Regions from separate parts of the Streptomyces sp. XD-27 genome, predicted to be linked through region 1. Evidence: riboswitches for the same ligand, from Rfam matches in the RefSeq annotation. Region 1 holds a riboswitch; the other holds the start of a gene.
What was found. Region 1 has a riboswitch for glycine ahead of gcvP (aminomethyl-transferring glycine dehydrogenase). Riboswitches for the same ligand answer to the same signal wherever they lie in the genome.

Region 1 (14,529 bases):
CCGCTGCCGTCGCTCTCGCCGGAGGCGCAGGCCGCCGTCGAGGCGCTGCCGCCCGGCTCGGCGCTGCTCGTGGTGCGTCGTGGCCCGAACTCCGGCAGCCGTTTCCTGCTCGACAGCGACCTGACCACGGCCGGCCGCCATCCGCAGAGCGACATCTTCCTGGACGACGTGACGGTCTCGCGTCGCCACGTGGAGTTCCGGCGCACTCCGGACGGCGGGTTCACCGTCGCCGACGTCGGCAGCCTGAACGGCACGTACGTCAACCGGGAGCCGATCGACGCGGTCCCGCTGACCAACGGCGACGAGGTCCAGATCGGCAAGTACCGCCTGGTCTTCTACGCCAGCCAGCGGGCCGTCGGCATCTGATCCTCCCCCAGACTCCGTCCGGGGGTACCCCCAATCGGTATCTGACCTCCCCCCGGACTCCGGTCCGGGGGACCCCCAGGGGAAGGTCCATGCTGCAAAAACCGTCGGGCGGTGCCGGTTCCGGCACCGCCGCCGCGGGACGCCGCCCGATGAGTATCGGCGCGGTCCTGAACCTGCTGCGGCAGGAGTTCCCCGAGGTCACCATCTCCAAGATCCGTTTCCTGGAGTCGGAGGGCCTGGTGGAGCCGCAGCGGACGCCGTCGGGCTATCGCAAGTTCAGCCCGGAGGACGTGGAACGGCTCGGTTACGTCCTGCGTATCCAGCGTGACCACTATCTGCCGCTCAAGGTCATCAGGGAGCACCTCGACGCGCTGGAGCGCGGTGAACGTATCTCCTTGCCCGCCGCGTCCGGTCCGCCCGCCCAGGAGCTGATCGACGGCGGTGAGATCGAGCTGGAGCGACCCACGGTCGCCCGGATCGGCCGTGCCGAGCTGCTCGCGGCCACCGAGGTGAGCGAGGACCAGCTCGCCGAGTGGGAGGCATACGGGCTCGTCGGGCAGGCGGCGGACGGGTCGTACGACGCCGAGGCGGTCACGGTCGCCAAGATCGTCGCGGATCTCGGCCGCTTCGGTCTCGAGCCGCGCCATCTGCGGGCCGTGAAGGCGGCGGCCGACCGCGAGGCCGGGCTGGTCGAACAAGTGGTCGCACCGTTGCGCCGGCACCGGAATCCGCAGACCAGAGCGCATGCGGAGGCCACGGCGCGCGAGATTGCCACGCTGTCGGTGCGGCTGCACGCGGCGCTGCTCCAGGCGGCGCTGCGGTCCGGGCAGGGCTGACCGAACTCGGGCCCGACTATCCAAACCGGCCGCGCACGTCCTAGGGTTGCTGTGTGAACGAGCTCGACGTCGTGGGTGTCCGGGTGGAGATGCCTTCCAACCAGCCGATCGTGCTCCTGCGGGAAGTGGGAGGCGACCGGTACCTCCCCATCTGGATCGGACCGGGAGAGGCGACCGCGATCGCCTTCGCGCAGCAGGGCATGGCCCCGCGCGCCCACTCACCCATGACCTGTTCAAGGACGTGCTCGACGCGGTGGGCCAGCAGCTCACCGAAGTCCGCATCACGGACCTGCGGGAAGGCGTCTTCTACGCGGAACTGGTCTTCGCCAGCGGTGTCGAGGTCAGCGCCCGCCCCTCCGACGCCATAGCCCTCGCGCTGCGCACCGGTACCCCGATCTACGGCAGCGACGGCGTGCTCGACGACGCCGGTATCGCCATTCCGGACGAGCAGGAGGACGAGGTGGAGAAGTTCCGCGAGTTCCTCGACCAGATCTCCCCCGAGGACTTCGGGACCAGCAGCCAGTAAGGGCGCTTGGCCCGCCCCCGTTCTGACATTCGAGTAGCCTTTCCCGCGCGACAGTCACGGCAAACCACTCTCAGGGTGATTATCACTCGGCGTGCCGAGTGTGGCGATCGTTGACGCACCCCGAGTGACTGCCTACCGTCGAGAAGGCAGGTCAAGGACGGAGGTCGGCGTGAGAAGCACCGGCGACGGCACGGCGGCCGGCGGTCCGTATCCGCTCCACGGGGGCGTACCGGCCGATCCGGCTCCCCCCGCACATCGAGTCGCGGCACAGGCCGGGACCCTGCACGAACGGGCCTCCGCGGTGGTCGGATACCGCGGTCCCACCGCGTGCTCGGCCGCGGGCATCACCTACCGCCAGCTGGACTACTGGGCGCGCACCGGCCTCGTGGAGCCGAGTGTGCGGCCCGCGTACGGCTCCGGGACGCAGCGGCTGTACAGCTTCCGGGACGTGGTCGTCCTCAAGATCGTCAAGCGGCTGCTGGACACCGGTGTGTCCCTGCAGAACATCCGCGCTGCCGTCCAGCACCTGCGCGCCTGCGGGCTGGACGACTTGACGCGGATGACGCTCATGAGCGACGGCGCGACCGTTTACGAATGCACTTCCCCCGACGAGGTCGTCGAGCTGCTCCAGGGCGGCCAGGGCGTCTTCGGGATCGCCGTGGGCGTGGTCTGGCGGGATGTGGAAGAGGCGCTGTCGCAACTGCACGGTGAGCACGTGGACACCGGCGAGACGCTGATCGGGCACAACCCGGCCGACGAGCTCGCCCGGCGCCGCAACCGGGCGGGCTGACCGCGCCGCGGCGTGCAGGCCGCCGGGGGCTGACCGCGCCGATCTCCGAAGGCCGCCTGGGGCGGCCTTCGGGCCGATTGTCAGTGGTGTACGGCAGCATCGGTACCTGTGAGAGATGCGCCGACCATTCTCCATCTGGACATGGACGCCTTCTACGCCTCGGCGGAGCAGGCGGCCAAGCCCAGCCTGCGCGGGAAGCCGGTCGTCGTGGGCGGCGTGGGCCCGCGCGGGGTGGTGGCCACGGCCTCGTACGAGGCACGGGTCTTCGGGGTGCACTCGGCGATGGCGACGGCACAGGCCCGCCGCCTGTGCCCGCACGCCGCCTATCTCGCTCCGCGCTTCACGCTCTACCGGACGGTCAGCGACACGGTGATGGGCCTGCTGGGACGGCTGTCCCCGCTCGTGGAGCCGCTCAGCCTCGACGAGGCGTTCGTGGATCTGGAGGCCGGCGGTGCCGCCGAGGACACCCGGACCGCGCGGGCGGTGGGGGAGCGGCTGCGCGCGGACATCAGGGCCGCCACCGGGCTGACGGGCTCGGTGGGGCTCGCCGGGTCCAAGATGCTCGCCAAGATCGCCTCGGAGCAGGCCAAGCCCGACGGCCTGGTGGTGATCGAGCCCGGGACCGAGCGGGAGCTGCTGGGCCCCATGACGGTGCGCACCCTGCCCGGCGTCGGCCCGGCGACCGCGGAGGCCCTGCGCCGGGCGGGCATCCACACGGTCGCCGAGACGCGGGAGGCGGGCGAGGGGGAGTTGGTGCGGCTGCTGGGCAAGGCTCACGGCGCCTCGTTGTACGCGATGGCGAACGGCCGGGACGACCGCCCGGTCGTCGCCGAGCGGGACACCAAGTCGGTCTCGGTGGAGGACACCTTCGACACCGATGTCACCGACCGTACGCGGGTCCAGCTGGAGATCGCCCGGCTCGCCGACCGGTGCGTCGAGCGGCTGCGCGGCGCGGGGCGCGCGGGCCGGACGGTGGTGATCAAGGTGCGGCGGTACGACTTCTCGACCCTGACGCGGTCCGAGACGCTGCGCGGGCCCACCGACGACCCGGCCGTGGTCCGTGAGGCGGCGGCGCGGCTGATCGAGCAGGTGGACACCACGGCCGGGGTCCGGCTGCTGGGCGTGGGCGTCAGCGGCCTGGCCGACTACACCCAGGAGGACCTGTTCGCGCAGGCCGCCCACGCCGCCGGGGAAGGGGCCGGGGAGGCCGCCCCCGCCGTCCCGGAGCCCGCGGGAGCGGAATCCGGCACAGGAATACCGGGGCCGCCGGGCCAGGGCGTCCAGGACGCCGCGGCGGACGCGCGGCAGGCCCGGCGGTGGCTGCCGGGCGCCGATGTCACCCACGCCGAGTACGGGACGGGCTGGGTGCAGGGCAGCGGGGTCGGCCGGGTCACCGTGCGGTTCGAGCAGCCGTGGTCTCCGCCCGGCAGGGTGCGGACCTTCGCCGTCGACGACCCCGACCTGGCACCGGCCGATCCTCTGCCCTTGATCCGGCCCGACGAGCACGAGGGGACGCGGCAGGAACCAGAAGGGGGAGGAGCCGGTGGCGAAGGTGAGCCGAGTGCGTCGAGGTCGTAGCGGTGGTGCGTCAGCCGGGCACGTCCAGGCCGTAGTGGTGGTACAGCTGGAGCTCCTGCTCGGGGGAGAGGTGGCGGCCCACGCCGAAGTCCGGCGCGTCCTTGATCAGCGCGCGGTCGAACGGCACCTTGAGTGTGTCGTCGACGACCTCGCTCGGCCCCAGCGGCACGAAGACGTCCCGGTGGAACAGACCGGTGCGCACCGCCGCCCACTCCGGTTCGCCCGTCGCGTCGTCGAGATAGACCTCGTCCACCGTCCCCAGCTTCGCCCCGTCGCGGTCGACGGCCTTGTGCCCGATCAGTCGCCGCGGATCGATGTCGGTCTGCACGGTCCCTCCAACTCACAGATCTGTCCCGTGACACCTACGAAAAGCCACAACGGGGAATGCGGCCACTTGAGCGCGGTGTGCGGGGCTCACCGCACCGGTTCGGGCGACAATGGCGCTGGTAGGCTGGCGCTGGCTGCAGACCCTGTGCGGGAGAGTCCTCCAGTGGAACCGGATCAGTTCACCGGAATCGCCGGAGGCGCCGAAGGAGCAAATCCTCCCCGGAATCTCTCAGGCACACGTACCGCGCGGGCGAGGTCACTCTGGAAAGCAGGTCGGGTCTGCGGGGCGAAATGTCCCCGGATTCCGCCTCACCGACGGGGAAAGCCGGGCCGCGGCACGCGGGACGGTGAAGCTCTCAGGTCGCGATGACAGAGGGGGAGGCCGTCCGGGCACCCGCGCCGCGGTGCCCCTCTAAGGTCGCACAGACCAGGAGGCCTTTCGCAGATGACCGCCAACCGCATCTCCCTCGCAGCGCTGGAGCGCGGCACTCCGTTCGCCGAGCGCCACATCGGCCCCGACAGCGAGGCCCAGGCCAAGATGCTCGCGCAGGTCGGCTTCGGCTCGCTGGACGAGCTCACCGCGGCCGCCGTGCCCGACGTGATCAAGAGCACCGAGGCCCTGGGCCTGCCCGAGGCCCGCACGGAGGCCGAGGTCCTCGCCGAACTGCGCGGCCTCGCCGACCGCAACCAGGTCCTGTCGTCGATGATCGGCCTGGGCTACTACGGCACCTTCACCCCGCCGGTGATCCTCCGGAACGTCATGGAGAACCCCGCCTGGTACACGGCGTACACGCCGTACCAGCCCGAGATCTCCCAGGGCCGCCTGGAGGCCCTGCTGAACTTCCAGACCGTCGTCGCCGACCTCACCGGGCTGCCCACCTCCGGCGCCTCGCTGCTGGACGAGGGCACCGCCGCCGCCGAGGCCATGGCGCTCTCCCGCCGCGTCGGCAAGGTGAAGGACGGCGTCTTCCTGGTCGACGCCGACTGCCTGCCGCAGACCATCGCCGTCATCCAGACCCGCGCCGAGCCCACCGGCGTCGAGGTCGTCGTCGCCGACCTGGCCGACGGCATCCCGGCCGAGGTCGCCGAGCGCGGCGTCTTCGGTGTCCTGCTCCAGTACCCGGGCGCTTCCGGCGCCGTCCGCGACCCGCGTGCCGTCATCGAGCGCGCGCACGAGCTGGGCGCGATCGTCACCGTCGCCGCCGACCTGCTCGCCCTCACCCTGCTCACCTCGCCCGGCGAGCTCGGCGCCGACATCGCCGTAGGCTCCAGCCAGCGGTTCGGCGTACCGATGGGCTTCGGCGGTCCGCACGCCGGCTTCATGGCCGTCCGCGACGCCTACGCCCGCAGCCTGCCCGGCCGCCTCGTGGGCGTCTCCGTCGACGCCGACGGCGCCCCGGCCTACCGGCTGGCCCTGCAGACCCGTGAGCAGCACATCCGCCGTGAGAAGGCCACCAGCAACATCTGCACCGCGCAGGTCCTCCTCGCCGTGATGGCCGGGATGTACGCGGTCTACCACGGCCCGGACGGGCTCGCGGCCATCGCCCGCCGCACCCACCGCTACGCCGCGGTGCTCGCCGCGGGCCTGCGGGCCGGCGGTGTCGAGCTCGTCCACGACACGTACGTCGACACCCTCACCGCGCGCGTCCCGGGCCGGGCCGCGCAGGTGGTCGAGGCCGCCCGCGAGGCCGGGGTCAACCTCCGCCTGACCGACGCCGACCACGTCGGCATCGCCTGCGACGAGACCACGACCCGCGCCGAACTGGCCGCCGTCTGGGCCGCCTTCGGTGTCCAGGGCGACGTCGACGCGCTCGACGCCGCCACGGAGGACGCGCTGCCCGCCGGGCTGCTGCGCACCGATGCCTACCTGGCCCACCCGGTGTTCCACCGGCACCGCTCCGAGACGGCCATGCTGCGCTACCTGCGCCGCCTCGCGGACCGTGACTACGCGCTGGACCGCGGCATGATCCCGCTCGGCTCCTGCACCATGAAGCTCAACGCGACCACCGAGATGGAGCCGGTCACGTGGCCGGAGTTCGCCGGGCTGCACCCGTTCGCGCCGGTCGAGCAGGCGGCGGGCTACCTGACGCTGATCCGCGAGCTGGAGGAGCGGCTGGCGGAGGTCACCGGCTACGACAAGGTCTCCCTCCAGCCCAACGCCGGCTCCCAGGGTGAGCTCGCCGGGCTGCTGGCGGTCCGCGCGTACCACCGGGCCAACGGGGACGCGCAGCGCACCGTCTGCCTCATCCCGTCCTCCGCGCACGGCACCAACGCCGCCAGCGCCGTGATGGCGGGCATGAAGGTCGTCGTGGTGAAGACCGCCGAGGACGGCGAGGTCGACACCGACGACCTGCGCGCCAAGATCGAGCAGTACCGCGACGAGCTCGCCGTGCTCATGGTCACCTACCCCTCCACCCACGGCGTCTTCGAGGAGCACATCTCCGAGATCTGCGCGGCCGTGCACGAGGCGGGCGGCCAGGTGTACGTCGACGGCGCCAACCTGAACGCGCTGGTGGGCCTGGCCGGTCCGGGTAAGTTCGGCGGCGACGTCTCGCACCTGAACCTGCACAAGACGTTCTGCATCCCGCACGGCGGCGGCGGCCCCGGCGTCGGCCCGGTCGCGGTGCGCGAGCACCTCGCGCCGTACCTGCCCAACCACCCGCTCCAGCCGGCCGCGGGTCCGCAGACCGGCGTCGGCCCGATCGCCGCCGCCCCGTGGGGCTCCGCGGGCATCCTCCCGATCTCGTGGGCGTACGTCCGGCTCATGGGCGGCGAGGGCCTGCGGCGCGCCACCCAGGTCGCGGTGCTCGGTGCCAACTACATCGCCAAGCGCCTGGAGCCGCACTACCCGGTGCTCTACACCGGCCCGGGCGGCCTGGTCGCGCACGAGTGCATCATCGACCTGCGGCCGCTCACCAAGGCCACCGGGGTGACCGTGGACGACGTCGCCAAGCGGCTGATCGACTACGGCTTCCACGCCCCGACGATGTCCTTCCCCGTCGCCGGCACGCTGATGATCGAGCCGACGGAGAGCGAGGACCTGGCCGAGCTGGACCGGTTCTGCGCGACGATGATCGCCATACGCGAGGAGATCGAGAAGGTCGGCTCGGGGGAGTGGGCCAAGGACGACAACCCGCTGCGGAACGCGCCGCACACCGCGGCCGCGCTCAGCGGGGAGTGGACGCACGGCTACAGCCGCGAGGAGGCCGTCTTCCCGGCCGGTGTGTCGGCCGCCGACAAGTACTGGCCGCCGGTGCGCCGGATCGACGGTGCCTTCGGCGACCGCAACCTGGTCTGCTCCTGCCCGCCGATGGACGAGTACGAGGGCTGACGCGCCCGACGCGCTCATGCGTGGGGGCCGGTGCGGCGGTTGACGCCGAGCCGGCCCTTCGCGCTGTGACGGCGCAGTGGATCAGGCGGCGGTCATGACGTGCTCACTGCCCAGCGGCCGGTGCGGGGCGATGACCTGCCCGTCCGGCAGCAGCTCACCGGTGTCCTCGAAGAGCAGGACACCGTTGCACAGCAGGCTCCATCCCTGCTCCGGGTGTTGCGCCACGAGGTGTGCGGCCTCCCGGTCGGCGGAGTCGGCTGACGGGCACGGCGGCTGGTGCTGGCACATGGAAGGGTTCTTTCGCTGCGGTGTGGTGAAGGTCCTGCGGCTCGATGCGGCGTTCATGGCCGCCCCCCCGTTGTCGGTCGGCTATTGGGTCCCAGTCTTGCCCCACGGGAGTCATTCCGCAGGGATTTCGCGGCAGCGGTACTCACTCCAAGGGGACGTGTCACTCGTGCGGACGGTTCACCGGAACCGGGCGGTCTCTTCGGGGGTTCTGTATGGCCGGAGTGGACTAGCCCGTATGGAGGGGGGCGTACGCCGGCGTGGCGAGCGCCCCGCGACCACGGGGTCGCGGGGCGCTGCTCCCGGCCGTGCCTCAGGCGGGCGATCCCAGCAGCGGGCCGGGAGGCATCCGCACCGTGAGGACCGGCAGCAGATCGGCGACCCGGTGGGGGCGGTGCGCGGCGATCCCGGGCGGGGCGGGCGCGAGCGGCACCAGCAGATCGCCGGGGGCGGGCCGGCCCGTGGCGGCGTCCGCGGCCGGGTCGCCGTGCAGCCAGAGCGTGAGCATGTACAGCTCCGGTACGGACAGCAGGCGCGGCTGGTACGGGTCGGGCAGCGACTCGGCCTGGAGCAGGGCCTGTTCGGTGGAGCGTACGTAGGGGCCCTCGGAGAAGCGGGAGAAGGCCCAGCCGTCCGCGGTGAGCATGGCCTCGGCCACGGCGACGGCGCGGTCGCCGTGCCGGATCAGGAAGCGCCAGCCGGTCAGCCTGGTGGTCGGCGGGGTGCCGGGTTCGGTGACGCCCTCCAGGACATGGACGGGCAGTGGCTGTTCGGGGGTGAAGGGGCCGGACAGCGAGCGCAGTGCGGCGGTGGTGCGGGCCTCGCGGACGGCGCTGGGGGAACCGAGGGCCGTGAGGACGCTGCGCAGGGCGGGCGCGGGAGCCGGGAGGGCATGCAGCGGCATGATGGGTCGCCTCTCACTTCGGAGACACGGTGGTTCGAAAGACGTGGTGGTGCGAAGACGCGGTGGTGCGCGATGGGTCGGGTGCGGACGGGCACCGTGAGCCGAGCGGTCAGAGGCGGTCCGGGGCCGAATACCGGACGTCAACTCTCTGCCGCGTTCGGCAAGTTTATACGACACGTGTTCCCTTGGAGTTCCGGCTAGCCGTTGCCGAAAATGTCAGCAAGGGGATTTCCGGTCCGCCTGGCGCGACGATTTGGCCGAATGTGTTCCTTCTGGGCTCACCTGACCTCGGCCTTTCCCGTCAATGCGGTAGGCCGGTTCTCGTCGGCGTTTTTCACCAGAACATAACTGCCGATTCAGGGCATTTCGCCATGCGCGCCGGGGTGTCGTGCGTGCCGCAGTGCAGAGCCTACCGGCCGCATGCCGCTCGCGTGGCGTTATCGATCACATTGCCTGGGCATCATCGACCGTGACTCAGCGGCTGGTGCCGCGGACTGCCGGCGCGAGGAGGTCGCTTCGATGGGCGAGAAGGTCGTGGCCAACGGGTTCGGCCTGGCCGACCGGCGGCGGCAGCGCAGGAATCTCCAGGCGTGTCTGGAGGGGCTGTCGCGGTTGATGGAAGAGCGGCGATTCGACCGCCCGCGGAATCTCATGGGGCTGGAGATCGAGTTGAATCTCGCGGGGTCCGACGGTATGCCCCGGATGTTGAACGCACAGGTTCTGGAGCGTATCGCCAGCCCCGATTTCCAGACCGAACTCGGGCAGTTCAACCTGGAGGTCAACGTCGTTCCGCACCGGTTGAGCGGAAGGGTCTTCGACCAATTGGAGGAAGAGCTCCGCACCGGCCTGTCCTATGCCGATCGCAAGGCCAGGGAAGTGACCTCCCGGGTCGTGATGATCGGTATTCTGCCGACCCTGGCGGCCGCGGATCTGGGCGCCGCCAACCTCTCCGGCGACGACCGCTACAAGCTTCTCGACGCGCACATGCTGGCCGCCCGCGGCGAGGACTTCCACATCGACGTCAAGGGCGTGGAGCGGTTCACCTACACCTCGGGCTCGATAGCGCCCGAGGCGGCCTGCACGTCCGTCCAGTTACATCTCCAGGTGACGCCGGGGCGCTTCGCCGCCGTGTGGAACGCCGCGCAGGCGGTGGCCGGCGCCCAGATCGCGACGGGGGCGAACTCGCCGTTCCTGTTCGGCCGTGAGGTCTGGCGCGAGTCCCGCCCGCCGCTGTTCCTCCAGTCCACCGATGTCCGGCAGCCGGAGCTGGCGGCTCAGGGCGTACGCCCGCGCAACTGGTTCGGCGAACGCTGGATCACCGACGTGCGCGAGCTGTTCGAGGAGAACCTCCGGTACTTTCCGCCGCTGCTGGCGGCCGCGGACGAAGAGGACCCGCTGCGGGTCCTGGAGGACGGCGGGATACCGCAGCTGCACGAGCTGGTGCTGCAGAACGGCACGATCTACCGCTGGAACCGCCCGGTCTACGCGGTCGCGGACGGCGTACCGCACCTCAGGGTGGAGAACCGCGTCCTGCCCGCCGGCCCCACCGTCGCCGACGTCATCGCCAACGCCGCCTTCTACTACGGTCTGGTGCGGGCGCTCGCGGAGGAGCCCCGCCCGGTGTGGACCCGGCTGCCCTTCGCCGCCGCCGAGGAGAACTTCGACGCCGCGTGCCGCCACGGCATCGACGCCGTGCTGCAGTGGCCCCGGTCCGGCCGCTCCCTCGCCACGGTCCGGATCCCCGCCGTGACGCTGGTACGGGACGAGCTGCTGCCGCTGGCCGCGGCCGGGCTGGACGCCTGGGGTGTGGAGCCCGCGGACCGGGATCGCTACCTCGGCATCATCGAGGAGCGCTGCCGCAGGCGCGTCAACGGAGCGTCCTGGCAGGTGGCGGCCTACCGGCTGGCCCGCGAGCGCGGGCTCGACCGGGAGGCCGCCCTCGCGGCGATGACCAGCCGGTACTGCGCACTGGCAGGCAGCGGCGAGCCCGTGCACGCCTGGCCGGTCGACCTCGCCGAATAGGCTCCCGCCCCACTCCGCCCTACTCCGCCCCGCTGACGCGGCACCCGCCGCCTCTCCTGGCGCGACGCCCGCCGCGTCTCCTGGCGCGACGCCCGCCGTCCCACGTTCGTGCTGCGCCGGCCCGTACGGCAAGCTAGGACCTCCTGGGGACGGCGGAAGTGGGAGGCAGGGAGTGCAGGCACAGGCACGCGACGCGGCGGTCTCCGCGCCCGGAGACGGTGGTCAGGCCGGGCGGCGGCTGCGCCGCACCGAGCTGCTGCTCGTCCTGGCGCTGTCGGTCGGCGCGAGCGCGGTGTCCGCACTGATCAGCTTCGTCGGCTCGGTGACCGCATCGGGCGGCCTCAAGGACCAGGCCGCCACCCTCAACGCCTCCGAGGCCCCCGGCCGCCCCTGGCTGGACCTGGCCTGGCAGCTCTTCGGCATCACCACCGCGCTGGTCCCCGTGCTGCTCGTCGCCCATCTGCTGCTGCGTGAGGGCGCGGGGCTGCGCACGATCGGCTTCGACCTGCGTCGCCCCCGGTTCGACCTGGGGTGGGGCGCCGCGCTCGCGGCGGGCATCGGCGGCGCCGGACTGCTGCTCTACCTCGGGGCCCGGGCCGCGGGCGGCAACCTCACCGTGGTGCCCGAGAACCTGCCGGACGTCTGGTGGAAGATCCCGGTGCTGATCGCCTCCGCCGTGCAGAACGCGGTGCTGGAGGAGGTGATCGTCGTCGGGTACCTGCTGCGCCGGCTCGGCCAGTTGGGCTGGACCCCGATGGCGGCCCTCGCGGCCAGCTCGCTGCTGCGCGGCTCGTACCACCTCTACCAGGGCATCGGCGGGTTCTTCGGCAACCTGGCGATGGGCGTGATCTTCGTGCTGCTCTACCGCCGGTGGGGGCGGGTGGGGCCGCTGGTCGCCGCGCACGCGCTGATCGACATCGTCGCCTTCGTCGGGTACGCGCTGCTGGCCGGCCACGTGGCCTGGCTGCCCACGGCCTGATCGAGGGCTGAGCTCGTCCTCACGGTCGCTCGGGTTTCCGGGCGAGGAAGGTGGCGATCGTCCTCGTCGCTCCCTCGTCAGGCTCCTCGGTGAGTCGCGCGGTGACGGCGAGTCCGGCCCGGTCCAACAGCTCGGCGATCCGATCCGCCGGCAGCAGGTGGGACTCGTAGGACACCGGGTGGCCGCCATACGCCCGCGTCGGACGCAGACGCTCGCCGTCTCCCACGTGGCCGGCCAGCATCAGATGACCGCCGGGGGCCAGTGTGCGATGGAATGCGGCGAACACGACCGGCAGCAGCTCCGGTGGCGTGTGGTGGGTGGAGTAGTAGGCCAGGATGCCGCCGAGCTCGTTGTCCCGGATCGCCGGCGCGGTCATCGACCCCACCGTGAAGCGCAGGCTCGGATAGGCCTGCCGGGCGAGCTCGATCATCTTCGGGGACAGATCGACGCCGAACGCCGGCACCCCCAGGTCTGCCAGATACGCCGTGACGTGGCCGGGGCCGCAGCCCAGGTCCGCGACCGGTCCGCGGTCGGCCGTCCGCACGGCTTCGGCGAACGCGGCCAGCATCGCGCGTGACAGCGGATCCAACTGCGCCGGGGACTTGACGAGTTTCGCGTAGGCGGCGGCGACGGTGTCGTACGACTCCCGGACCGCGGCGAGGTAGGAGGGCTCGGGTTCGGTCACGCGGGCGACTCTAGAAGACGGCACCGACACCCGTGTCCTGTGGCAGTGAACCTTGACCGGACGGAATTCCGCAGCCCACACCGGACAGAGCGGCTAGCGTGGCGTGGTGTCGTCGGCCCTGAACGGGCCGCCGTGGCCGGGCACGATCAGGTCCGCGGCGGTCAGCACCCGGAGCCGGGAGGCGCGCAGCACCTCACGGTCGGGGGCTACCGGGTCGTCCGCCGGGCCGTCCGCGTGCCACCACAGGTCACCGGCGAAGGCGACCACGCCCGAGTCCGTGCCCGCCAGCAGTGTGATGTCCTCGGCGCTGTGGCCCGGGGTGCGGATCAGCCGTAGCGACGGAGTGAGTTCGTAACCCTCCGCATCCCGGTTCCTCCACTGATCGCCGAGGTACTCCACCTTGTGGTCGTGCACCCGGGCCCGTGGGAACAGGCCCACGTTCATGGTGTTGTCCGGGTGGTGGTGGCTGAGCACCACGTCGGTGATGTCGTCGGGGCCGAGCCCCAACTCCTCGAGCGGGGCGAGGATACGGTCGCGACTCGCCACCATGCCCGGGTCGAAGATCACATGCCGGCCGGCGTCGGATACGTAGGAGACGGTGGCGGCGACTCCGGGGCCGGTGGAGCCGACGTATCCGGTGGTCAGGATCGTGTACACGGCGCTGCGGCCGAGCGGTGCGTCTGTCATGGCCTCAATCCTTCCGGGCAGGCTGATCGTTCACGAGTGGCATATCTGCCGCTGATCGCAGGATTAGTGCCACACTGCACGTGTGCCTCCTTTCGTGACCGTCGCCGCGTACACCCCGCCCGGAGTCGGCATGCTCGCCGTCGGCATCGTCACCGAGGTCTTCGGCCCGCACGGCGAGACACTCCCCGGCTTCGACTTCACCCTGTGCACCGACCGGCCCGGGCCGGTCCCCACTGACCTCGGCGTGCCGCTCACCATCACGCACGGCCTGGACCGACTCGCCTCCGCCGATCTGGTGATCGCCCTGCCGTGGGCCGGCTTCCGCACACCGCCCGCTCCCGCCGTGCTCGATGCGCTGTCGGCCGCACACGAGCGCGGCTCACTGGTCGCGGCCCACTGCGTCGGCGCTTTCGCGCTCGCCGCCGCCGGACTGCTCGACGGTCGGCGGGCCACCACCCACTGGCGGTTCGCCGAACTGCTCGCCCGCCGCCACCCCGACGTCACCGTCGAACCCGATGCCCTCTACATCGACGAAGGACGCATCATCACGGGCGCGGGAGCCGCCGCGGGCTTCGATCTCTGCCTGCACCTGCTGAGGCGGGAGTACGGAGCCGCGATGGCCAACGCTGTTGCCCGGGACGTGGTGCTGCCCTCCCACCGCGACGGCGGGCAGGCGCAGTACCTGGCCGCCCCCGTCCCCGAAGACTGCCGCGACGAGCGTCTCGCCGAGGTACTCGCGTGGGCCCGCGAGAACCTCCACGAGCCGCTTCCCGTCGCGGAACTGGCCCGGCGTGCCTTGATGAGCAAACGCTCCTTCGCCCGCCGCTTCACCGCCGCGACCGGCACCACCCCCCACGCCTGGCTGCGGAGCCTGCGTCTGAGCAGCGCCGAGGAGCTCCTGGAGGCCACGGACCTGCCGGTCGAGGAGATCGCTCGCCGCGTCGGATACGCAAGCGCGGCCGTCCTGCGCGAACACTTCGTGCGCCGCCGGGGAGTGCCGCCCCGCTCCTACCGCCGCTCCTTCACGAACACGCCGTAACGAACAAGGCGAGCCAGGCGGGCCAACGCCGCTCCGAGCAAGACCGCCTCCCACTCCCGCAGGCACCTGGCTCCGGTGTCCTTTGACAGCGAAGTTAGTCGTGTGCAGTGCGCTGGCCAGGGGTGACTGGGTTGGATGTCAATGTGACATTTAGGATGATGTAGCTATAAAACG
Region 2 (14,529 bases), 1.4 Mb from region 1:
GACGGTCACGTCGAGGGCGGTCGTCGGCTCGTCGGCGATCAGCAGCTCGGGGTTGTTGACCAGCGCCATCGCGATCATCGCGCGCTGCCGCATGCCGCCGGAGAACTCGTGCGGGTAGTTGTCCACCCGCTTGTCCGGCTGCGGGATGCCCACCCGGTCCAGCATCTCGACGGCCCGCCTGCGGGCGGTCTTCTTGTCGACCTGGTGGTGGACCCGGTACGCCTCGCTGATCTGCTTGCCGACGGTGAAGTACGGGTGCATGGCGGACAGCGGGTCCTGGAAGATCATGGCCAGTTCGCGGCCGCGCAGCCGCCGGACCTCGTCGGGGTCGGCGGAGAGCAGCTCCTTGCCGTCCAGCCAGATCTCGCCGGAGATCCGGGCCTTCTGCCGGCCGTAGTTGCCGACCCGGTGCAGGCCCATGATGCCGAGCGAGGTGACCGACTTGCCGGAGCCGGACTCGCCCACGATGCCGAGCGTCTTGCCCTTCTCCAGCGCGAAGGAGAGCCCGTCGACGGACTTGACCAGGCCGTCGTCGGTCGGGAAGTGCACCTTCAGGTCGCGCACCTCAAGGAAGGCGCTCGGCCGCGACGAGTCGGCGGCCACCGGCTCGCCGACGGCGCCGGACTTGGCCACCGCGTCGATGGCGGCGGGCTGCTCCGGCTCGCCGGCGGCGCCCGTCTTCTCAAGGTCCGTCACGAGAGCCTCACTCGGGGGTCGATCACGGCGTACAGCAGGTCCACGACGAGGTTGGCGATGACCACGAAGAACGCGGCCACCAGCGTGACCCCGAGGATCACCGGCAGGTCCTTGTTCTGGATCGCGTTGACCGCCTCGTAGCCGAGGCCGCGGAGGTTGTAGGTCTTCTCGGTGAGCACCGCACCGCCGACCAGCGCGCCGAGGTCCAGGCCGAAGATGGTGAGGATCGGGGTCATGGTCGAGCGCAGCGCGTGCTTGCGGACGACCGTCGATTCCTTCAGGCCCTTGGCCCGGGCGGTGCGGATGTAGTCCTCACCCATCACTTCCAGCATGGTCGCCCGGGTCAGCCGCGCGTACATGGCCGCGTAGAGGAAGGCCAGGGTGATCCATGGCAGCATCAGGTTGGTGAACCATCCGCCGGGATCGTCCATGAAGGGGACGTACTCGGCGGAGGTCCAGCCGAGTTGATAGGAGAAGATGGACAGGGAGAGCAGGCCGGTGAAGTAGATCGGGAGGGACACACCGGCCAGGGCGCCGACCATGGCGGCGCGGTCCCAGATCGTGCCGCGTTTGAGGGCGGAGACGATGCCGACGCCGACGCCTCCGACCAGCCAGAGGGCGGCGGCTCCACTGGCCAGCGAGGCGGTGACGGGCAGCCGGTCCTTCAGGATCGGCCACACCTCCTGCTCGGTCTTGAAGGAGTAGCCGAAGCACGGGGCGGGGCAGTGGGTGACCTCGACGCCGTCGTCGTAGTCCCGGCCGGTGGCCAAGCCCTTGACGAACTCGCCGTACTGCACCAGGACCGGCTCGTCGAGGCCGAGCTTCTTGCGGGTGCCCTCGACCGAGGCCTTGTCGGAGTTCTTGCCGACGTACATCAGGGCCGGGTCGGTGCCGGTCAGCTTCGGCACCATGAAGAAGACCCCGAACGTGGCCAGGGTGACCACCAGGAGCATGACGACGACTGTGACGAGCCGCCGGATGATGTACACAAGCACTGTGGTCGGCCTCCGGGCGGCCGCCCCGGGGATCTCCCTCTGGGGCGGCCGCCCGGCAGGCCCTCACCTGCCCTTCGCTCTATCGGGACGGACCACCGGTCGCGTACCGGGACCGATTACTTGCCGCCGCCCTTGACACCGAGCGAGACGAAGTCGTACTTGCCGTTGAAGCCGTCCGACGCGTAGACGTTGGTCAGCTCCGGGCTGCGGTAGTTCAGCGACTTGTCGTAGACGAACGGCAGGTAGACCGCCAGGTCGCTCAGTCGCTGGTTCAGCGCCTTGTAGGTCTCCGCGGCCTTGGCCGGGTCGGGCTCGGCGATGGCCTTGTCGAACAGCTCGTCGATCTGCTTGTCGTCGACCATGCCGTAGTTGTTGTTGCCGGCCTCCAGGGTGAAGCGGCTGTCGACCAGCGGCTGCAGGAAGCCCGCGCCGGACTGGAAGTCCGCGCCCCAGCCGTAGACGATCAGGCCGTAGCCCTGCTTCTTGACGTTGTTGGGCGAGCCGATGACGGCGTTGCCCTGCGCTCCGTCGAACTTGTCGATGTCGACCTTGATGCCGACCTTGCCCAGGGCGTCCTGGATGGCCTCGGCCGAGGCGATCTCGGCGGGCTCGTTCTGGCGCACCGCGAGCTTGGTGGAGAAGCCGTTCGGCTTGCCGCACTGCTTCAGCTCGTCCTTGGCCTTCTCCAGCTGCGGCTTGCCGCCGTCCTTGCGCAGCTCGTACGGGTCGCTCTGCGGGTCGTGGCCGGGGACGGACGGCGGCAGCATGTTCATGCCGATGTCGCCGCCGAACTTGCCGCCGCGCGCCGCGAGCAGCGAGTTCTTGTCGGCCGCGTAGAGGACGGCCTTGCGGCAGTGCACGTCGTCGAACGGCTTGACCGTGTTCGGCATGACCGCGTAGCGGATGAAGCCGGTCAGCGGGTCGTCGGTGTTGGCCTTGTGCGAGGCGTCACGGAGGATCTTGGCGCGGGCGGACGTCTGCACGCCGCGCTGAGTGAGGTTGAGGTGGTAGTCCCCCGCCATCAGCTTGGCGTCCGCGTCGTTGGCGTTGGTGGTGAAGGTGACCTGGACCTTGTCCGGCAGGGCGGCGCGGATCGGGTCCGAGGACTTCTTCCACTTGTCGTTGCGCTCGAGGATGAGCTCCTTGCCCGGGTCGTACGACTGGAACTTGTACGGACCGGAGGAGAACGGGCGCAGGGTGTACTTGGAGCCCTTGTCCTTCGACGGCGGCACCGGGGTCGAGGTCGGCAGCGCCAGGATGCCCTCGAAGTCGTAGTTCGCCTTGGGGAGCTTGAAGATGATGGTCTTCTCGTCCGGCGTCTCGATGGACTTCAGCCCCAGCTTCTTGGGGTCCTTGTCCTTGTACGGGCCGGGGTACTTCTGCCCGTTGTCCAGGATCTGCATCAGGTACGGCGGGCCGCCGTTGACGACATCGGTGGCGAAGGTGCGCTCGATGCCGTACTTGATGTCCTGCGTCGTGATCTTGGAGCCGTCCTCGTAGTAGAGGTCGTCGCGCAGGGTGTAGGTGTAGGTCTTGCCGTCAGGGCTGACCTTGGCCTTGCCGGTGGCCATGTCGGGGACGATCTCCATCCCCTCCTTGCCGGGCTTGGGCGCGTAGGTCACCAGCTGGCGCGTGTAGAACCGGGCGAAGTCCCACATGAAGCCGTAGTAGCCGCGCTGCGGGTCCCAGAAGTCGGCGTCCTGGGTGCTGATGAACTTCAGCGTCCCGCCCTTTTCGGTGGACGGGTTGAGCACCTTGGTGAGCGCGGCGTTGAACCCGGCCCCGTCGGCGTCGTTGCTGTCCTTGTCCCTGTTACGGCCGTTTCCGCCGCCGCACGCCGCCGTCGCGGCGAGCAGCGCCGCGACCGCGGCACCGGCCGCGATCCGGCGGGTGGCTCTGCTCGTGGTGATCACTGTGTCGCATCCTCCGTGAAGTGCGGTACTGCCCCGCTCAGCGGGAACCCTTGGGGTCGAGCGCATCGCGCACACCGTCGCCGAAGAGGTTGAAGGCGAGCACGGTGATGAAGATGGCCAGACCAGGAATGATCATGAAAGTGGGGTCGAGGTCGTAGAAGTCGACGGCCGCCGACAGCATCTGCCCCCACGACGCGGTGGGTGACTTGACGCCGGCCCCCAGGAAGCTGAGCGCCGCCTCCGTAAGGATGTTGGTGGGGATCATCATGGTCGTGTAGACCAGGATCGGCGCGACCAGATTGGGCAGCAGCTCCTTGACCAGGATGTAGAACCGCCCGGCGCCGAGGCTGCGCGCCGCCTCGACGTACTCGCGCTCGCGCAGACTGAGCGTCTGCCCGCGCACGATGCGGCCGACGTAACTCCACCCGAAGAAGCCGATCACCAGGACCAGCACGCCGAGTCTGACGCCGCTGCCGGACAGCCCCCACAGTTCGCCGGGGATGACCGAGACCAGCGCGATGGTGAACAGCAGCTGCGGGAAGGCCAGCAGCAGGTCCATGGTCCGGCTGATGAGCGCGTCGACCCAGCCGCCGAAGTACCCGGCCAGGATGCCGAAGACCGTGCCGAGCACCACCGAGACCAGCGCCGCGAGGAACGCGACGAGCAGGGAGACGCGGGCGCCGTAGACGACGCGGCTGAACACGTCGCGGCCGTTGACCGGTTCGAGCCCGAAGAGGAAGTCGCCGCTCATGCCGCCCAAGCCGCCCTCCGGCAGGCCGGTTTCGGCGTTGAGCCTGTCGACGTGGAAGTCGTTCGGCGGATGGCCGAACAGCTTCACGATGAGCGGGGCGAAGACGGCCACCAGGATCAACAGGATCACGATGATGCCGCCGGCGAGGGCGACCTTGTCGCGCTTCAGCCGCGTCCAGGCGATACGCCCGGGCGACCGGCCCTGGATCTCCTTCTCGGGCACGCCGGCGGCAACCTCGACGGCGGAGGTCTCGGCCGCGCCGGTGTCATGCAATGGAGCCGTCATCGTTGTGGGGACCCCTCTCGCCGGCGGTGGCCGGCCCACGACCCGCCGCGCGGTGGCGGCATGGTTCACATCAGTGGTGCACAGCGTCGTGCTGATGGTGCGGTAGATCTCGCAAACGGGGCTCGTACGCTGGAGCGACGATCCTTGGAGCGGGAGTCTTCAACGGGCCCGCGATCAGCCGCCAGACCCCTCGGGCAATGGATGCGCAACCGTGATGTGGCGCACAACGTTCCGTTAACCGAACAGCCGATACCCGTGAGCGTGGTACGAGGCGGCCCAGGGCATGCCGAAAGCCGGCCGGGCGGAAGCCGCCCCGACGCCGGGAGGAGTCAATCGCCGCAGGTCAGAAGGTGGGGCGCGGCGGCGGGTAGCCGTAGCCGTAGGAAGCCGCGGGCGCGCCGCCGTAGGCCTCCCGGTCGAAGAACGGGCGGGAGTTGGCCCGCAGCCACATCGCGACCGGGTCGAACTCGTCCGACATCGCGACCGTGGAGACCGGCAGTCCGTCCGGCACCGCGCCGATGGACTGGCTCATCATCAACCGCGCCGCCTCGACGGACGGCCGGCTGGTGTCGTACAAATCCAGACCGATCACCAGATAGGGGGCGCCGAGGGCGGGTTGCACCCAAGCCCGGCGCAACGACCGCACAACGGGTGTACGGTGCGCGTTCTGCCCCAGCAGGGCGTAGAACTGCGGGATCTCGATCGCGGGTTCGCTGATCCGCAGGGGTCCGGCGGGCAGCCGGTCCAGGCCGACCGCGATCCGCCGCAGGTCGAGCCAGGGAATGCCGACGCCGCCGCCGGGGGCGTGCGGGTTGAGCCACAGTCCCCAGCGGTCGCGGTAGAGCGCGGCGGAGATCTGGCGGCCGCCGATCACCTCGTGCGCGCGGGTCCAGCCGCTGGCGGACAGCTCCTGCCCCGAGGTGACGCAGGGGGCGTAACCGAGGCCGTCGACCTCCATGTTGCCGTACTGGGCGTCGGGCGACCCGGGGGTCCCGTGCCACAGCAGCATCCACACGGAGCCGTCGGCGAGAGCGCGCAGCAGCGCCTCGTAGGCGTCGTACCGGCCGGGAGCGACCTGCTGCAGCATCTGCTCGATCTGACCGGCAGCCGCCGTACCTCCTCCCGCGACCGCGCTCACCTGTGTCCGCCCCTTTCCTGGGTCATCACCGCATCGCTCCGGGGCGCGGCGCCGCACCCCGCCCGGTCATCCAACCAGCTTACGAGTCCGCCGCGGCGGTGTCCGGCACGGTCACCGGTCACGGTCGTAGAACGGCCGGACCCGCTCCAGCATCCAGTCGCCGACCGGGTCCTGGGCGACGTCCAGCAGCACCAGCTGGACCGGCCAGGGCACGGGCACCGCGCCCAGCGCCCGGCCGAGCGCGTCGAGTACGAGCGCCTGGGTCTCGGGGGTCGCCAGGTCCACCTGGACGCCCACGAACAGCGTGGGGGCGCCGTCCTCGACACGGGCCAGGGCGCGCCGGGCGGTCCGTACGTCGGGCACCGTGGCGAACTCCAGCCCGGCGGCGGCCAGGAAGTCCACCGGTTCGTCCTGCCAGTCGGGCTGGAAGAGCAGCACCCGGCCGCCGGAGGCAGGGCCGTCCAGTTCCGTGCGGCCGGTCCGGCACAGCTCGGCGACGGCGGGCGGCGGCAGCGGCGCGCCGACCGCGCCGCCGGGGTTCACGGCGATGCCGAGCTGCGGGGGCAGGCCGCGGGCGAACTCCACGGCGGGGGCCACGGCGAAGGACATCCGGTCGCCGACGATCCGCAGGAACTGCTGTTCGGAGCTGAACACGGGGACGTACGCACCGCCGTCGATCTCCAGGGTCGGCAGATCGAGGTCGGTGCTGCCGGGGCCGCCGCCCTTGGGCAGCGGGATCCACACGTGGCTGCGGCCGAGGACCTCGACGATCCTGGCGCCCGCGCCCGGCACCCCGACGGAGGCGGCGAGCACCTCTTCGAGTTCGTTGCCGGGGAACGCGCCGTGCAGCGCCTCGGACCCGTCGCTCTGGATGCTCATCCCGTCCCCACCGCCATCTCGCCCAGCCTGCACAGCACCCTAACGGCTGCATGCCCGCCTTTGGTCGCCAGCCCGCGTCCGGCGCGGGATTCGCGCAGGTCGCGGGCCATGGCGGTCGTTCCGTACGGCGACTGCGGACCGTATCGGAAAAGTTGCGGACCGCAACTGGCCGTGCACACCGTGGTCGCGTACCCGGGTTGACATACCGAAGGGACTACCCATCCATGCGCACCAGCAAGGCGACCTATACCGCCGTATCCGCCGCGATCTGCGGCTCCCTGGTCCTGGGCTTCGCCGGCCCGGCTATCGCCGACGGGCCCATCCCGGACCGCCCCGCGTCCGCCAAGGCGGCCCCCCGCGAAACGTCCCACCGCCTCGTGGCCATCCACAAACTCCGCGACGCCATCCAGGACGCCGACGAGTTCATCGCGGAGGCCAGGCAGCGGGACCCGGACCGCTTCCGCCTCGGCTTGTTCCGGGACCGAGTGGAGACGAACGGCATCAACGCGGTCCAGGCCAGCAAGAAGGCTGCGCTGAAGGCCAAGATCCGAGGAAAGAAGGCCGACCCGTCCGACGACCTGGTGGGCCTGCTGGAGCGGCTGCTCGAAGGCGTCGACGAGCTGCTCGCCGCGGTCCTGGCCGACCGGGACAAGAGCGTGCGGATGACCCTGGAGCAGGACCTGTCGGACGTGCAGGAGGACCTGCGGCTCGTGCTGCCCAGGCTGCTGACCGTACTGCTCTAGCCCGACGGTCCGTGAAGACGGACAGCCCGGAAGACCTCACTCGAAGCCGATGCCCTCCAGGGCATCGGCGGCGGGGCGGTCCAGCAGCACCGCCGAGGCGCAGCCCCGCGGCGGGCTGCCGCCCTCGGCGTCGGCCACCAGGCGGGCCACGGCCCGCCGGTGCCGGAGGAAGGCGTATCCGGAAACCCCGCGACCACGTGCCGCCTGCCCCCTGAGCGCGAGGGCAGGCGGCACGTCCAACAGCACCAGGTGCAGCCTGCGGCCCCGCCGCCGGGCGTGCCACGCCAGCCAGCGGCGCACCCAGCGCAGGGTGCCGCAGTCGTGCACCACCACACTCGCGCCCGAGCGCAGCGCGCGGCGCAATCCCGCGTAGTGCGCCAGCCGCACCAGCGGGCGGTACAGCCCGTACGGCAGCCAGCCCGGCAGCCGCCGCTCCCAGCTCTCCCGGGTGTCCTGGGAGTCGACGCGCAGCACCGGGCCACCGCGCCGGTCCAGTCCGGGCACGGTCCGCCGCATCAGGGTGGACTTGCCGCTGCCGGGCAGTCCGGAGGCGACGGCGAGGTCCCCGGCCGGGAAGCGCAGCTCACCGGCCGGGGCGACGGCCCCGCGCAGATCGTGGACGGGCCGGCTCCGGCCGGGCCGGAGCACCGGCCGCAAGGGCCCCGCGACCTGCCCGCGCGGCAGCGGGCATCCCTGTGCGACATCGTTCTGACACCTGCGCTGCCTGTGCACGTGATCGTCCTCCTGGGTCCGGTCACCGCCGCCTACCCGAAGAGTGTCAAGGGAAGGTAATGGCGCACAAGGAACGACTGATTCCCGTCCGGGGGTTCCCTTGTGGCGCGTACGTGCGATGATGTGCGCGCCAACTGCATACCGGCCGCTTGAATCCGCGCGGGAGAGTCCCCGGACCGGCAGTCACTGCCGAGCACGGGGCGCCGAAGGAGCAAGTCCTCCCTTGAATCTCTCAGGCCCCGATACCGCGCGGGCGAGGCAGATCTGAAAAGCGAGCCGCCGACGCGGCTCCGCCGAAGGTGCAAGCCGTCCCCCGCCCGGGGTCACGGTGAAGCTCTCAGGTTCCGATGACAGATGGGGAGAAACGTCACCCATACGCCCTCGCCTGGGAGTAATGACCATGACAGACGCCCCCCGTCATACGGCTCTGGACGCGCTGCACCGCGCGCTCGGCGCCACCATGACCGACTTCGCGGGCTGGGACATGCCGCTGCGCTACGGCAGCGAGCGTGACGAGCACACCGCCGTGCGGACCCGCGCGGGCCTGTTCGACCTCTCGCACATGGGCGAGATCGCCCTCACCGGCCCGCAGGCCGGGCAGGCGCTGGACCACGCGCTGGTGGGGAACCTGTCGACGCTCGCGGTCGGCCGGGCCCGGTACACGATGATCTGCGACGCCGAGGGCGGCATCCTCGACGACCTGATCGTCTACCGGCTGGCCGACCAGGAGTACATGGTCGTGGCGAACGCCTCCAACGCCCAGGTGGTGCTGGACGCGCTGACCGAGCGGGCCGCGGGCTTCGACGCCCAGGTACGGGACGACCGCGACGCGTACGCGCTGCTCGCCGTCCAGGGACCGCAGTCCCCCGCCATCCTCGCCTCGCTCACCGACGCCGACCTCGACGGCCTGAAGTACTACGCCGGGCTGCCCGGCACCGTCGCCGGGGTGTCCGCCCTGATCGCCCGCACCGGCTACACGGGCGAGGACGGCTTCGAGCTGTTCGTGGACCCGGCCGACGCCGAGAAGCTGTGGCAGGCGCTGACCGAGGCGGGCGCGGACGCGGGCCTGGTGCCGTGCGGGCTCTCCTGCCGGGACACCCTGCGCCTGGAGGCGGGCATGCCGCTGTACGGGCACGAGCTGACCACCGCGACGACGCCGTTCGACGCCGGGCTCGGCCGGGTGGTGAAGTTCGAGAAGGAAGGCGACTTCGTGGGCCGGGCGGCGCTGGAGGCGGCCGCCGAGCGGGCGAAGGCCGCGCCCCCGCGGAAGCTGGTGGGGCTGGTCGCCGAGGGCCGCCGGGTGCCGCGCGCCGGGTTCTCGGTGGTGGCGGCGGACGGCACGGTGATCGGTGAGGTCACCTCCGGCGCGCCGTCCCCGACGCTGGGCAAGCCGATCGCCATCGCGTACGTGGACGCCGCGTACGCCGAGCCGGGCACCGAGGGCGTCGCGGTGGACATCCGCGGCGCCCACGAGCCGTACGAGGTCGTGGCCCTCCCCTTCTACAAGCGGCAGCGCTGACCTCTTCTCCTTCTACAACCGGCAGGGCCCACCTCGCGCACCGGCTTCGGCGGTGACGAATTGGTCACCCTCGTCCCACCTGGCAAGACCCACGGCACAGGCACACCTTCGGATCCAGGAGAATTCACGTCATGAGCAACCCCCAGCAGCTTCGCTACAGCAAGGAGCACGAGTGGCTGTCGCCCGCCGAGGACGGCGTGTCGACGGTCGGCATCACCGAGCACGCCGCCAACGCGCTCGGTGACGTGGTCTACGTCCAGCTTCCGGAGGTCGGGGCCACGGTGACCGCGGGCGAGTCCTGCGGTGAGCTGGAGTCCACCAAGTCCGTGAGCGACCTGTACTCGCCGGTGACGGGTGAGGTCACCGCGGTCAACGACGATGTCGTCACCGACCCGTCGCTGGTGAACACCGCCCCGTTCGAGGGTGGCTGGCTGTTCAAGGTCCGCATCACGGGTGAGCCGGACGACCTGCTCTCCGCTGACGAGTACACCGAGTTCTCCGGCTCTTAAGGACCCTGACGCATGTCGCTTCTGAACAGCTCCCTGCACGAGCTCGACCCGGACATCGCCGCCGCCGTCGACGCCGAGCTCCACCGCCAGCAGTCCACCCTGGAGATGATCGCGTCGGAGAACTTCGCTCCGGTCGCGGTCATGGAGGCCCAGGGCTCGGTCCTCACCAACAAGTACGCCGAGGGCTACCCCGGCCGCCGCTACTACGGCGGCTGCGAGCACGTCGACGTCGTCGAGCGGATCGCCATCGAGCGGATCAAGGCGCTCTTCGGCGCCGAGCACGCGAACGTGCAGCCGCACTCCGGTGCCCAGGCCAACGCGGCGGCGATGTTCGCGCTGCTCAAGCCCGGCGACACGATCATGGGTCTGAACCTCGCGCACGGCGGGCACCTGACCCACGGCATGAAGATCAACTTCTCCGGCAAGCTCTACAACGTGGTCGCCTACCACGTGGACGACACCGGCGTCGTGGACATGGCCGAGGTCGAGCGGCTGGCCAAGGAGGCCAAGCCGAAGCTGATCGTGGCCGGCTGGTCGGCGTACCCGCGCCAGCTGGACTTCGCCGCCTTCCGCCGGATCGCGGACGAGGTCGGCGCCTACCTGATGGTGGACATGGCCCACTTCGCGGGCCTGGTCGCCGCCGGGCTGCACCCCAACCCGGTGCCGCACGCCCACGTCGTGACCACGACCACCCACAAGACGCTGGGCGGCCCGCGCGGCGGCGTGATCCTGTCCACGGCCGAGCTCGCCAAGAAGATCAACTCGGCGGTCTTCCCCGGTCAGCAGGGCGGCCCGCTGGAGCACGTCATCGCGGCGAAGGCGGTGTCCTTCAAGGTCGCGGCGTCGGAGGAGTTCAAGGAGCGCCAGCAGCGCACCCTGGACGGCGCCCGCATCCTGGCCGAGCGCCTGACGCAGCCCGACGTGGCCGAGGTCGGCGTCTCCGTCCTGTCCGGCGGCACGGACGTGCACCTGGTCCTGGTGGACCTGCGCAACTCCGAGCTGGACGGCCAGCAGGCCGAGGACCGGCTGCACGAGATCGGCATCACGGTCAACCGCAACGCCATCCCGAACGACCCGCGCCCCCCGATGGTCACCTCGGGCCTGCGGATCGGCACCCCGGCGCTGGCCACGCGCGGCTTCACCGCGGACGACTTCCGCGAGGTCGCCGACATCATCGCCGAGGCGCTCAAGCCGACCCATGACACGGAGCCGCTCAAGGCCCGCGTCACGGCGCTCGCCGAGAAGCACCCGCTGTACTCCGGGCTGTAACCGCACGCCCACACGCCCGACACGGGGCACTGTGCACACTGGAAGGTGCGCGCAGTGCCCCCGGGTGCCGGCGCACACCGCGTACGCGCACCACATCCGCGCACCGCATCCGCGCACGCGCACCACATCCGCGCACGGCATCCACCGCACGACCGCTCACCAGCAGAAAAAGGGGTCCGCCACCGTGGCCATCTCCGTCTTCGACCTCTTCTCCATCGGCATCGGCCCGTCCAGCTCCCACACGGTCGGCCCGATGCGCGCCGCGCGCATGTTCACCGGCCGGCTGAAGAAGGACGGCCTCCTCGCCCAGACGGCCTCGGTCCGCGCGGAGCTGTTCGGCTCCCTCGGCGCGACCGGTCACGGCCACGGCACCCCCAAGGCCGTCCTCCTCGGCCTGGAGGGCCACTCCCCCCGCACCGTCGACGTGGAGACCGCCGACGACGAGGTGGAGCGGATCCGCAGCACCGGGCGGCTGCGGCTGCTCGGCGCCGAGATAGGGGCCGCTCACGAGATCGCCTTCGACGAGTCGACCGAGCTGATCCTGCACCGCCGCCGCTCGCTGCCGTACCACGCCAACGGCATGACGCTCTTCGCATACGACGCCGAGGGCGTGCCGCTGCTGGAGAAGACGTACTACTCGGTCGGCGGCGGGTTCGTCGTGGACGAGGACGCGGTCGGCGAGGACCGGATCAAGCTCGACGACATGGTCCTGAAGTACCCCTTCCGCACCGGCGACGAGCTGCTGCGCCTCTCCCACGAGACCGGCCTTTCCATCTCCGCGCTGATGCTGGAGAACGAGAAGGCCTGGCGCACGGAGGAGGAGATCCGCGCGGGCCTGCTGGAGATCTGGGAGGTGATGCGCGCGTGCGTGGCCCGCGGCCTGTCCCGCGAGGGCATCCTCCCCGGCGGCCTCAAGGTCCGCCGCCGCGCCGCGCACTCCGCCCGCCAGCTGCGCGCCGAGGGCGACCAGCAGGCGCACGCCATGGAGTGGGTCACGCTCTACGCGATGGCGGTCAACGAGGAGAACGCCGCGGGCGGCCGCGTGGTGACCGCCCCCACCAACGGTGCGGCGGGCATCATCCCCGCGGTCCTGCACTACTACCTCAACTTCGTGCCCGGCGCCGACGAGGAGGGCGTGGTCCGCTTCCTGCTCGCCGCGGGCGCCATCGGCATGCTCTTCAAGGAGAACGCCTCCATCTCCGGCGCCGAGGTCGGCTGCCAGGGCGAGGTCGGCTCGGCCTGCTCCATGGCCGCCGGCGGCCTGGCCGAGGTCCTGGGCGGCTCCCCCGAGCAGGTGGAGAACGCCGCGGAGATCGGCATGGAGCACAACCTCGGCCTGACCTGCGACCCGGTCGGCGGCCTGGTCCAGATCCCGTGCATCGAGCGCAACGGCATGGCCTCGGTCAAGGCCGTCACCGCCGCCCGCATGGCCCTCCGCGGCGACGGCCGCCACCACGTCTCGCTGGACAAGGTCATCAAGACCATGAAGGAGACGGGCGCCGACATGAAGGTCAAGTACAAGGAGACGGCGCGCGGGGGCCTCGCGGTCAACGTCATCGAGTGCTAGCCCCGCCGGTCAGCGCGGCCGGGTGGTCAGTACCGCGGTCTCGGAGCGGAAGCCGTGCCCCAGTTCCGGGCCGAGGCCGTGGTAGTGGCGGAAGTTGTAGATCAGCGGGCTCCACAGGGCGGGGTCGATGTGCTGGGTGCCGGGGATGACGACGCGCGGGTCGGCGTGGACGCGGAGCACCTCCGTCTCGACGGCCCAGAAGACCCCGTCGGCGCTGGGGGTGAGCTGTCGCACCCTGGCCTCCAGTTGGAGCGGGCACTCCGCGACGCGCGGCGGGCGGACCACCTCCGACTCCTGGGGGTGGAGCCCGGCGGCGGCGAACTTGTCGGGCTCGTGGCGGTAGAAGGCCCGCTTGCCCGGCGGCACCGGGTCCGCGCCCGTCAGCGGCGCCAGGCGCTCCACGGCCCGCCACAGCTCCGGTGACGGCAGGCTGATCACCAACTCCGGGCGGGCCGCGAGATTGTCCGCCGTCCGGCTCTCCCTGCCTATGCCGAGCACCACGGCCTGCCCCAGGGCCCAGGCGGAGGAGACGGGGGCGAGATTGGGCGTGCCGTCAGGGTTCTCGGTGCTGAGCAGGGCCACGGGCGTACCGAAGTACAGGATGCTCGGGGTGATGGTCAGATGCCGCCGGCCGGTGCCGGCCGGGGCCTGCGATGCGCTGTTCATGGCCGATGACCGTAGGCGCCCGACGCTTCGGTGACGGTCGAAGCGTCCGCCCGCCACAATGGCCGCGTGCACAGCTTCCACGCCTACGAGGACGGACCGGACCTCGCCGCGCTCGCGTCCCTGCTGGCCGACCGCACCCGCGCCGCGTTCTGTCTCGCGCTGCTGGACGGCCGGGCGTGGACGGCGACCGAGCTGGCCCGGCACGCGGGCGTCGCGCTGTCGACGGCGACCGGGCATCTCAACCGGCTGGTGGCCGGCGGGCTGCTGGCGGAGGAGCGGCAGGGCCGGCACCGCTACGTACGGCTCGCGGGCGCGGACACCGCGGAGATGATCGAGAGCCTGGCGACGCACGCGCCCTACCGGCCGGCCCCGGTGCGCTCGCTGGCGGACGCCAACCGGCGCCGCGCCCTGTCCCGCGCCCGTACCTGCTACGACCACCTCGCCGGCGTGCTGGGCGTGGCGGTGACCGACGCGATGACGGACCGGGGCTACCTCGGCTGGGACTACGGCCCCGCCCTGACGGCGGCGGGCCTGCGCTGGCTGCGGGAGACCGGTGTCGCGGACGACCGCCCGGTGGGCTCGCGCCGCCCCCATGTCCGTACCTGCCTGGACTGGACCGAGCGCCGTCCCCACCTGGCGGGAGCCCTGGGAGCCGCGTTGTTCCGGCACGCGATGGACGCCGGGTGGCTGACGCGGCGGGGCACCTCGAGGGTCGTGCTCGTCACCGAGGCCGGCGCGGTGGCGCTGCGCGAGCGGCTCGGACTGCCGGACGAGGTGCTGGCGCCCGCGCCGTAGACACGGGGACGCGGGTGTCGACCGCGAACCGATCGGGGAACGGTCAACAGGCGACCGGAAGAGGCCGGTTGG

Region 2: linked by a shared signal. The riboswitch ahead of gcvT (glycine cleavage system aminomethyltransferase GcvT) and the one ahead of gcvP (aminomethyl-transferring glycine dehydrogenase) in region 1 are both predicted to bind glycine.

Annotation. Positions count from the first base shown of each region.
Region 1 covers NZ_CP130713.1:7,090,740-7,105,268, forward strand. The annotation lists gene Q3Y56_RS31010 (FHA domain-containing protein) at 1-366, shown strand, start outside; gene Q3Y56_RS31015 (MerR family transcriptional regulator) at 456-1,202, shown strand; partial or broken gene Q3Y56_RS31020 (bifunctional nuclease family protein) at 1,256-1,728, shown strand; gene Q3Y56_RS31025 (MerR family transcriptional regulator) at 1,898-2,518, shown strand; gene Q3Y56_RS31030 (DNA polymerase IV) at 2,627-4,096, shown strand; gene Q3Y56_RS31035 (PRC-barrel domain-containing protein) at 4,107-4,424, opposite strand; glycine riboswitch at 4,562-4,678, shown strand; gene gcvP (aminomethyl-transferring glycine dehydrogenase) at 4,869-7,754, shown strand; gene Q3Y56_RS31045 (DUF5999 family protein) at 7,836-8,042, opposite strand; gene Q3Y56_RS31050 (hypothetical protein) at 8,353-8,943, opposite strand; gene Q3Y56_RS31055 (glutamate--cysteine ligase) at 9,463-10,965, shown strand; gene Q3Y56_RS31060 (CPBP family intramembrane glutamic endopeptidase) at 11,138-11,944, shown strand; gene Q3Y56_RS31065 (class I SAM-dependent methyltransferase) at 11,964-12,629, opposite strand; gene Q3Y56_RS31070 (MBL fold metallo-hydrolase) at 12,723-13,316, opposite strand; gene Q3Y56_RS31075 (GlxA family transcriptional regulator) at 13,447-14,355, shown strand.
Region 2 covers NZ_CP130713.1:5,725,994-5,740,522, reverse strand. The annotation lists gene Q3Y56_RS25095 (ABC transporter ATP-binding protein) at 1-642, opposite strand, end outside; gene Q3Y56_RS25090 (ABC transporter permease) at 693-1,691, opposite strand; gene Q3Y56_RS25085 (ABC transporter substrate-binding protein) at 1,808-3,601, opposite strand; gene Q3Y56_RS25080 (ABC transporter permease) at 3,642-4,640, opposite strand; gene Q3Y56_RS25075 (enhanced serine sensitivity protein SseB C-terminal domain-containing protein) at 4,984-5,778, opposite strand; gene Q3Y56_RS25070 (enhanced serine sensitivity protein SseB) at 5,890-6,657, opposite strand; gene Q3Y56_RS25065 (hypothetical protein) at 6,882-7,400, shown strand; gene Q3Y56_RS25060 (AAA family ATPase) at 7,437-8,057, opposite strand; glycine riboswitch at 8,283-8,390, shown strand; gene gcvT (glycine cleavage system aminomethyltransferase GcvT) at 8,533-9,651, shown strand; gene gcvH (glycine cleavage system protein GcvH) at 9,783-10,160, shown strand; gene glyA (serine hydroxymethyltransferase) at 10,173-11,429, shown strand; gene Q3Y56_RS25040 (L-serine ammonia-lyase) at 11,614-12,996, shown strand; gene Q3Y56_RS25035 (flavin reductase family protein) at 13,006-13,662, opposite strand; gene Q3Y56_RS25030 (helix-turn-helix transcriptional regulator) at 13,729-14,457, shown strand.